One region of the Arthrobacter sp. Soc17.1.1.1 genome, then DNA from elsewhere that is predicted to be linked to it. Evidence: riboswitches for the same ligand, from Rfam matches in the RefSeq annotation. Region 1 holds a riboswitch; the other holds the start of a gene.

Region 1 (4,605 bases):
CGACGATGGTCTCCGGTCCTACCAGGGCTCGAACGAGGTCCGCCGGCAGGTCGGACTGACCGACGTGCACCCCGGCGACCTGCGCTCCTGCCGCCCGGGCGGCCAGGAAGAGATCCACCCGGTCGTCGACCAGCACCGGAACCTTGCTTCCAACAGCATCTGCGACAGTGACGAGAATGTGCAGCAGATCCCGGGCCGAGGCTTCCTTGTCCCGCACCTGGACCATGGTGGCGCCTCCTGAAACCGCCTCGGCGGCAACAGCTGCAACGGTACGGGGGCGGCACTGCGCCGTGTCAGTTACCAGGTACAGCGGCAGATGCCGTGTCAGGTTCGCCGTGAAATCACGCCCGTTCACCGGGAATGGCCCGACATATCGACAGAACGAAGGCTCAACGTCGTGACGACGTCGTCGGGTGTGATGCTTGCAAGCCTGTCGAGGAATTCCATCGCGAAGCTTCCCGGGCCGTGTGCCTGCGTCGCGGCCTGCTCGGCGGCAACGGTGTAGACGCCGGTAGCCGCTGTGGCCGCCAACAGTGCATCGTCGGTCAGCGAAGCGAACGCGGCCATCACCGCACCGAGGGCGCACCCACCGCCTGTAACCCGCGTCAGCAGAGCGTCCCCGTTGGTCACACTTACCGTGTGTCCGTCCGGCCCGACGAGCAGATCCACCGCACCCGATACTGCCACCGCTGACCCGGAGGATACCGCCAGCTGCCTCGCGGACTCGATCGCGAACGAAGGGTCTTCGGTGGAGTCCACTCCGCGGCCTCCTGATCCTGCTCCAGCGAGAGCCAGGATTTCCGATGCGTTTCCACGGATGATGGTCGGGTGTTGCGCGGCAAGCTGATGCGCCAGCTGGGTGCGGACGGTCAGAGAGCCAACCGCCACCGGATCCAGAACCCATGGAGTTTTGGCGGCACGTGCGGCCTGAACCGCTTCGACCATCGCAGTCCGTTGCTCCTGCGTCGGAGTGCCCAGATTGATCAGCACCCCTGACGCTACGGAGGCGAACTGTCCGGCTTCCTCCGGTATGTCCACCATGGCCGGAGCTGCCCCTATGGCGAGCAGGACGTTGGCGGTGAAGTTGGCCACCACGGTGTTGGTGATGCTCTGCACCAAAGGACCCCGGGCCCTCAACTCCTCGAGCAGTGCAGCACACTCTGATGATGCGTAGCGAATAGCCATTCGCGACATCCCTTCGCTAGTTCGAACTAGATCAGGTTCAACGGGTATCGATTCTCAGCTGCACCGTCGGCGGGCAGCACCCCGTGTCACTACTGCCACCCTAACGTTTCCCAGCACATGGAACAGCAGCCACTTGTGGAAAGGCACTTGGCTCCCGTTAGAGCCAGCCGAAAGACACACAAGGGACCCCGGCTCTAAGCACATCCGGCTCGCGCCAGGACAGCGATCAAGGAATTTGCCTGGGTCTGCGCGCCGCCCGTGAACGCTACGGCCGTATTCAGAAGCCATGGCAGCACCAACTCCCGACGCAATCAGCACTTGCACTTGCACTTGCACTTGCACTTGCACTTGCAAAGCACCTCCCTGCGAGCCTGGTTCGCCTGGGATTTCGTGCCAGACCGAGAGGACCGTTCTCTGCTGGTCATCAACGTGCGTCCGGAACACCGCGCAAAACACCCCGCGTTGCCACGACCGTCTAAATCCACTCCGTCCCGGCGATTCGGCCAACCCTCCCACCGCCAGCCGGGGTTTAGTGTGGAAGTAGTGACACGGGGTGCCGGTTCTGGCTGGCTGAGATGACACCCGTTGAACCTGATCCAGTTCGTACTGGCGAAGGGATGTCCTCCCGACCCCTGCGGGTGTCGGTTCCGCATTCTGTCGCCCTGACTCCAGGGAAGTCCCTTTATGCAACTCAGAGAACAGATCGTGTTGATCACCGGTGGCGGCCGCGGACTTGGCTCCAGCATCGTGAGTGCCTTCGCCGCCGAAGGAGCGCGGGTGGTTATCAACTACCGCGCCAGCCACAAGGCCGCCCAGGAACTCGCAACTCGTGTTGGTCCGTCGCGGGCTGTAGCGCTGGAAGCTGATGTCACCGATCCCGAGCAGGTACGCGCCATGCTCGAACACGCACAGCAACACTTCGGAGCCCCGGTTACCACCGTGGTCAATAACGCGCTAGCGACTTTTTCCTTCAACGGTGACGCCCGCCCGCGCGCAGCTGAGGTTGGCTGGGACGCATTCGCAGACCAGTTCTACGGAAGTGTTCGCGGAGCCCTAAACACAACCCAGGCCGCTCTGCCCGGAATGCGGCACCAAGGGTTCGGGCGGGTCATCAACATCGGCACCAACTTGTTCCAAAACCCTGTAGTTCCCTACCACGACTACACCGCGGCAAAAGCGGCCCTGCTCTCCCTGACCCGCACCTTTGCCAAGGACCTGGGCCAGCACAACGTCACAGTAAACATGGTCTCTGGCGGCTTGCTGCGCACCACCGACGCCAGCGCAGCCACCCCCGAAGAGGTCTTCAACCTCATCGCATCCTCCACCCCACTGGGACGTGTCACCACGCCGCAGGAATTCGCGGACACAGTCCTCTTCTTCGCCTCGCCCTGGGCCCGGTCGATCACCGGTCAGAACTTGGTGGTCGACGGCGGCCTCGTCATGGACTGACCCGAGAAGCAACCCGGGCCGCACAAGTCTCGGGGCATCAGTCCGTCCGGTCAAGGGATCCTTTGGCGGGACTCACGCACCGGACCGATACACACGGTCTCGACCCTCGCACACAGGTGTAGCCGTGACTTGGCACGGGGCTTCATTGCAGCGCTTCTCGATCAGCCCGGCATCGTCGCCTTGGGGCGATTTTTGCGCAAGACCGGCGACGGCGAGTTGATGCACGCTATGGCAGGTGCGTGCATCCTCGTCGCGCTGAGGAGGTGTGCGCTGCTTCCCGCGCCTCCTGACTGGAGGTCATTGACAAGCGCCTCTCTAGGCGTAGGCGCCGTTGACCCGCCCCGTGTCGGGCGAGTCCACTGGTGGTACGCGAGGAGGTTGCTGTGAGAGGTGTGTTCGTCGGGCGCCTGATGAAGGCCGGTCGGCTCCTGATGGGAACCCGGACAGAGCGACGCACGGCGGTTGACGCCGAGGCTCGCGCAGTCACGACGCGGACGGGCGGATATGTGGTCAATATCGACGCCCAGAGGCTCGCCGACGTCGCGCGATCCGCCGGCCCCGAGGTGGAGATGTTTCTGCCCTGCCAGTTGGGCACCTACCTCGAACTCGGCGGGACCATTGCCGCGATCGTGGGCGTGGCAACAACGGACGACCGCTTCGACGCCGACACGCTCTCCGCGTTCACACTCGACGAGGCGCGGCGCGCGGAAGTGGAGAACCCACAAAAACAGTTCCCTATGTTCAGAAACACGGCGAACCCCATCTGTGTCCATGACGACGGGGACGCTTCAACCGTCTTGCGAATAAGAAATCGATACAGGGTCAGCGGGTGAAGGTGGGATGGGTGTTGTAAGGATTGAGTGGCGGGGTCGTTTTGAGGGTCACAGCGGGTATGCGGTGGAGGCACGCAGCTATACGAGCATGTTGCGGAACGCGGGATTTCGTGTCCGGGAGGTTCCTGTGGCTTCCCGGACGCATGGCACTTCCGGCCCCGGTCCCGTAGGTCGAAAGCAGAGTCTGGCCGCTGCGGACTTGACCATCGTGCATCTGCCTTGGCATGACAGCGGATGGGAAAACACCGACGGAACCGTAGTGTGGAGGGCCATGTTTGAGACTGCTTCGGTGCCTCCTGCATGGCTGCCGCGCTTGTCCGCGGTGGACGAGGTATGGGTTCCCTCTAATTTCAATGCAGCCACTTTTGCGTCCGCTGGAGTTGCCCGGGAAAAGCTGAAAGTCATTCCCGAAACTATCGATCGGGTCTGGGGTGAAATACTCGCTGCACCATATAAGGCGGAAGGGACCTTTCGGTTTTTGTCCGTGTTCAGGTGGCAGTACCGCAAGGGCTGGGATGTGCTACTGAACGCATACCTTTCAGAGTTCAACAGCTGCGATGACGACGTGGAGTTGGTGATCCGGGCTGATCCGCTTGGTGCCGGCGCTCCGGGCGTGGGACAGATCATCGAATCATTCTCCGATCAGGTCCGTCCGGGCAGAACACCGAGAATTACCTTGCTCAACAACGCGCTGTCTGAGGCTGAGCTTCGTTCACTCTACAGAAGCTCGCACGCTTTTGTTCTGCCTACCAGAGGTGAAGCCTGGGGACGTCCCTTCATGGAAGCGATGGCCTGCGGTCTGATAACCATCGGTACAGGCTGGGGTGGCCAGTGCGATTTCATGAACACATCAAATTCACTGCTGATCGACTACCGTCTGGCACCGGTACCCCCTGCGGCTGTTCACGAGTGGCCGTACTTCCATGGACAGATTTGGGCAGAGCCCTCAGTCGAGAGCCTGCGGGACTGCATGCGCCGGGCAGTCGAAGGAGGCCCAACGATTGTGGGGAAACAACAGAACGCAGCAGACAGCATTAGAGAACTGTACTCACCGGAGAAAATCAGTGAAGCCCTCATCCAGGCGGTCAATATCATCATCGACAAGCAACAAGCCCGTGACACATGAAAACGCAGCTTA
Region 2 (4,605 bases), 320 kb from region 1:
CCTCCGCCGACAGGAGGGTCCCGCCCCCGGGCCCGGCGGGCAGCGTCCCGCCCACGGCCGGTGGCAGGCCGGGCACCCACACGCCGGCGGAGGCGAGGCGCGCCCGGGTGTCCTCCTGCACCAGGACGGTGGCGGGCGGGCCGTCGGCGAGGACACCGCCGTCGGCATCGAGCACGATCACGCGGTCGACGACGTCCGCCCACACGGCCACGCGGTGCTCCACGACGACGAGCGTCGCACCCGTGCGCTCGAGGACGCGGACCACGGCGTCGCGCACCTCCAGGACGCCGTCGGGGTCGAGGTTGGCCGTGGGTTCGTCGAGCAGGAGCAGGCCGGGTTCCATCGCGAGGACGGAGGCGAGGGCGAGGCGCTGCTTCTGCCCGCCGGACAGCGCCGTGGTGGGGTGGTCGAGCGGGAGGTCCAGGCCGACGTCGTCGAGTGCCCGCCCCACACGCTGCCAGATCTCCTCCCGTGGCACGGCGAGGTTCTCGGCGGCGAAGGCCACCTCGTCGCCCACGCGGGCGAGGACCACCTGCGTCTCGGGGTCCTGCAGCACGAGCCCGGCCCTGCCGCGCGCCGCGGCGGGGTGGACGCCGTCGAGCAGCAGCTCGCCCTCCTGCTCGCCCTCGTCGTGGCTGCCGAGCAGCCCTGCCAGCCCGTGCAGCACGGTGGACTTGCCCGCGCCGGAAGCCCCGAGGAGCAGCACGCGCTCGCCCGGCTGGAGCTCGAGGTCCAGCCGGCGTGCGGCGAAGGCCCTCCGGCCCGCGTGGCGCCACCCCCATCCCCGGGCGCGGACCCGCACCGCGCCCGGGGAGGGTCGGTCGGCTGCCGTCACACGTCCGCCGTCCGGCCGGCGGCGAAGGCGGACAGCACGCCCGTCCTCGCGAGTCCCCGCATGGCCAGCCAGGACAGCAGGCCCGCGATGACGACCCCGGAGATCCCGGCGAACAGCACGTAGAGCAGCTGGAACTCGATGCTCCAGAGCGCGTTGTAGAGGATGTTCTCGCTGATCGCCAGCGCCAGGCCCGCTCCGAGGCCGGCGAGGAGCGCGACGGAGAGGTTCCACTTGCGGTAGAGGAACAGCAGGAAGACGAGCTCCGCGCCCGCGCCCTGGATGGCCCCGGAGAGCAGGACGCTGAGCCCGAACTGCGTGCCGATGAGGGCCGAGACCGCCGCCGCGAAGGTCTCGCAGTAGATGGCGGCGCCGGGCTTGCGGATGATGAGCCCGCCGAGCACGCCGGCGATGAGCCAGCCGCCCGTGTACAGACCGCCGACCGGCGGGAAGCCTGCGGCGAGGATGCTGATGCCGGAGTAGCCGGCGGACCAGACGAAGAACAGCACGCCGACGGCGACGGCGATGACCGAGGCCACCACGATGTCGACGACGCGCCACTGCCTGGTGGTCCGGGTGCCCGGTAGGGCTGTTGATGATGCCATGGGATTCCTCCTGGGATGCAGGAGGGGATGGTGGCGGGCGATCACCGCAGCGACGTCCGTGCACCCTGAGAACTCGACTCCCTTCGCCGGTACTAGCCGGATCAGGTTCGAGGGTCTGCGGCGGTCCGCACTCTCAGCGCCCGCTCCGGCAGCATGCTGCGGATCGGCGCTCCCCTGTCGTTGTTGGTTGAGCGCTACCGATCCTACACCGGCGCGTCGCGCCGCCGTGCGCCGGTGTGCGGTCCGCAGGAGCCGGCCGAGCTGCCCCTGCGGAGGGGCGAGGAGCACGACTAGGCTAGGGCAAGGACTATTCGGACCAGAAGGAGAAACCATGACCCTGGTGTTCAAGTTGCTCGGCGTCGGCATGAGCGTCGGTGCGGGCTTCGTCGGGACGAAGCTCGTCGACTTCCTGTGGGAGAAGATCACGGGTGAGGCGCCCCCGAAGAGCAAGGACGGGCTCGAGAACACGCTGCGCTCCGCCCTGGTGTTCGCGATCATCTCGGGTGCCGTGAGCACCACGATCCAGGTGCTCACCAACCGCTCCACGCAGAAGGCCATCGAACGGTTCGCGAAGACCCGCGACCTGACCTGATCCGCCGCGGAGAGGGGAGGAGGGACGCCCGCCCCGGGTGTCCCTCCTCCCCTTCGTCGTCCTAGTCCGCGCCCTCGATGTGCAGCCCGGGTGTCACGGCCTGCACGATGCGATGCAGGCTCATGGCGATCGCGGCCGCCGCACCGAAGGGCACGTCCCGACTGGACGACTCGTAGGCCGCCGAGGCGAGTGCCTGCAGGCTCTCCTCCGCCGCGCGGAGGGTCGCGGCGTCGTCCTCCTCGACCGTCCAGAGATCGAGGACGTCGCCCACGGCGGTGAAGGCCCGCTGGAGGGGCGGCCGGACCGCCGCCGGGATGGGGTGCTCCCTGGACGTCCCGTGGAGCCCGTCCTGCAGCATGTTGGTGATGTTCAGCGTGTGGGCCGCGACGACCTCGAGGACCTCGACGTGCCGGTGGTCGCTCCGGACGTCGCGTGGGTGGAAGCGCCGCCGCACGTTGCCCTTGCGGCTCTCGTCCGCGTACTGCAGCGCGTTGCGCGCGTTGCGGGCCGACGCCTGGAGGTCGTCCCGCCGTTCCGACCAGCGCGGATCGTCGGTGTCCCAGTCCTCCTCGAGGGCCTCGCCCATCTCCTGCAGCTGGCGGGCGGCCGTCCTGCGGAGCCGGCTCATCTGGCCCACGGCGTCGTCCAGGTTGAGCGGCGGCAGGATCAGCGCGCTCACCGCGAGCCCCACGCCCACCCCCACCACCGTCTGGACGAAGTAGCCCAGCGAGTACCCGAGGTTCTCGTTGCCGATGACGAGGACGAACAGCCCGGCGGACGCGATCCCCGAGCCGCCGCCGGCCGTCCTCCTCAGGGCTCCCGCGAGGAGGACGCCCACCCCGACCACGAAGGCGATCGTCCCCCAGTTCGGCTCTCCGGCCCAGACCGCGACGTGGGCCAGGACGATCCCGATGGTGAGGCCGATGACCGTCTGCAGCCCCGACTTCAGCGTCCCGGCGACGGTCGGGTAGATCGCGAGCAGCGCACCGAGCGGCGCGTAGTAGGGGTACCGGGAGGCCTCTCCGGGGATGGCGAGTGCGATGGTCCAGGCGAGGGCCGCGGCGAGGGCGGCCTTCGCCGCGAGCAGGAGTTGCGGGTCGAGCACCGCGGACCGCAGGCGGTCCTTCAGGTCGTCGTCGAGGCGGGCGGCGAGGACGCCACGGCCGCGGGGAATCCTGTTCTTGGCCATCCGAGCAGTATCGCAGCCGCTCCTGACCGGACCCAGGACGCCGGGTCGCCGGGTCGCCGTCGTGGGTGCCGCCGCGGGGATGACCCGGGCCGGGCGCGTTCCCCCTCAGGGATGACGCGCCGGAGGGCGTTCATCCCTACGCTGGACGGGTCGAGGGAAGGAGCGGGCATGCGATTCGTGCAGAGCAGGACCCTCTGGTTCGTGGCCACCGTGCTGGTGGTGACGCCGATCCTCGTCGCCGCCCACACCGAGACCGGCCGGGGGCTGGAGACCGCCGTCCTCCTCAGTCTCGTGACGGCTGCCGCGATCGGGGGTCTCAACGCCGCCCTCCTCGGCCGCCGCGACCGCGGGCAGGCGCACGGCCGGGACGCACGAAGGACCGCCCCGGGCGGGACGGTCCTTCAGCGCGATCACCGGGACTAGGCGCGGGCCGTGCGCGCGGCCTGTTCGCTCCGCACCAGGGCCCTGTGCTCCTCGATGCGGGCCTGCTGCAGGGGCGTCCTGCGGTTCAGGGACCACGCGGCGCCGAGCAGGATGAACCACACAGGGGCCACGAACAGCGCCAGGCGGGTGTCCTCCGCCTGCGCGAGGGCGACGAGCATGAACAGGAAGAACGCGAGGACCACGTACGGCATGAACGAGGAGCCGGGCATCCTGAACGACGACGCCTCGTGCAGTTCGGGCCGGCGACGCCGGAACGCGAGGTAGCTGATGAGGATCATGGACCACACGAACATCGTCAGCACCGAGGCGACCGACGTGACGATCGTGAAGGCTCCGATCACGGAGTCGCCCGAGTAGAGCAGGATCAGCCCGGCGAGCAGGAAGATGCAGGAGAACAGCAGGGCGTTCTGCGGCACCTTGCGGGAGCTGAGCCTGCCGAAGGACGTCGGTGCGTTGCCGTCCTGGGCCAGCCCGTAGACCATGCGCGACGTCGAGTAGATGCCGGAGTTGGCACTGGACGCGGCCGAGGTCAGCACCACGAGGTTCACGACGACGGCGGCGATCCCGAGGCCCGCGAGGGTGAACATCCCGATGAACGGGCTGTTGGCGGCGTCGATGGTGCGCCACGGGTTGACGGCCATGATGACGGTGAGCGCGCCCACGTAGAAGAGCAGGACGCGGAGGGGGATGGAGTTCACGGCGCGGGGCAGCGTCTTCTCGGGGTCCTTCGTCTCGGCGGCGGCGGTGCCGACGAGCTCGATGCCGGCGAACGCGAAGATCGCGATCTGGAAGCCGAGGATGAAGCCGAAGAGGCCGTGCGGGAACATGCCGCCGTCGTTCCAGATGTTGGCGAGGTCCGCCACCTGGCCGCCGGGGGACTGGAAGCGCGTGGCGATCATGACGATGCCGGTGACGATCAGCGCGAGGATGGCGACCACCTTGA

Evidence for each region. Region 1 has a riboswitch for thiamine pyrophosphate ahead of V6S67_RS16865 (3-oxoacyl-ACP reductase). Riboswitches for the same ligand answer to the same signal wherever they lie in the genome.
Region 2: linked by a shared signal. The riboswitch ahead of V6S67_RS15185 (ECF transporter S component) and the one ahead of V6S67_RS16865 (3-oxoacyl-ACP reductase) in region 1 are both predicted to bind thiamine pyrophosphate.

What each region holds. Positions count from the first base shown of each region.
Region 1 is NZ_JBAJII010000001.1:3,611,172-3,615,776, forward strand. Features, by position in the region: gene thiE (thiamine phosphate synthase) at 1-355, opposite strand, end outside; gene thiM (hydroxyethylthiazole kinase) at 352-1,185, opposite strand; TPP riboswitch at 1,177-1,279, opposite strand; TPP riboswitch at 1,725-1,820, shown strand; gene V6S67_RS16865 (3-oxoacyl-ACP reductase) at 1,870-2,634, shown strand; gene V6S67_RS16870 (hypothetical protein) at 2,997-3,467, shown strand; gene V6S67_RS16875 (glycosyltransferase family 4 protein) at 3,739-4,593, shown strand.
Region 2 is NZ_JBAJII010000001.1:3,293,981-3,298,585, forward strand. Features, by position in the region: gene V6S67_RS15180 (ABC transporter ATP-binding protein) at 1-835, opposite strand, end outside; gene V6S67_RS15185 (ECF transporter S component) at 832-1,437, opposite strand; TPP riboswitch at 1,499-1,623, opposite strand; gene V6S67_RS15190 (DUF4235 domain-containing protein) at 1,769-2,029, shown strand; gene V6S67_RS15195 (FUSC family protein) at 2,091-3,218, opposite strand; gene V6S67_RS15200 (hypothetical protein) at 3,387-3,641, shown strand; gene V6S67_RS15205 (amino acid permease) at 3,638-4,605, opposite strand, start outside.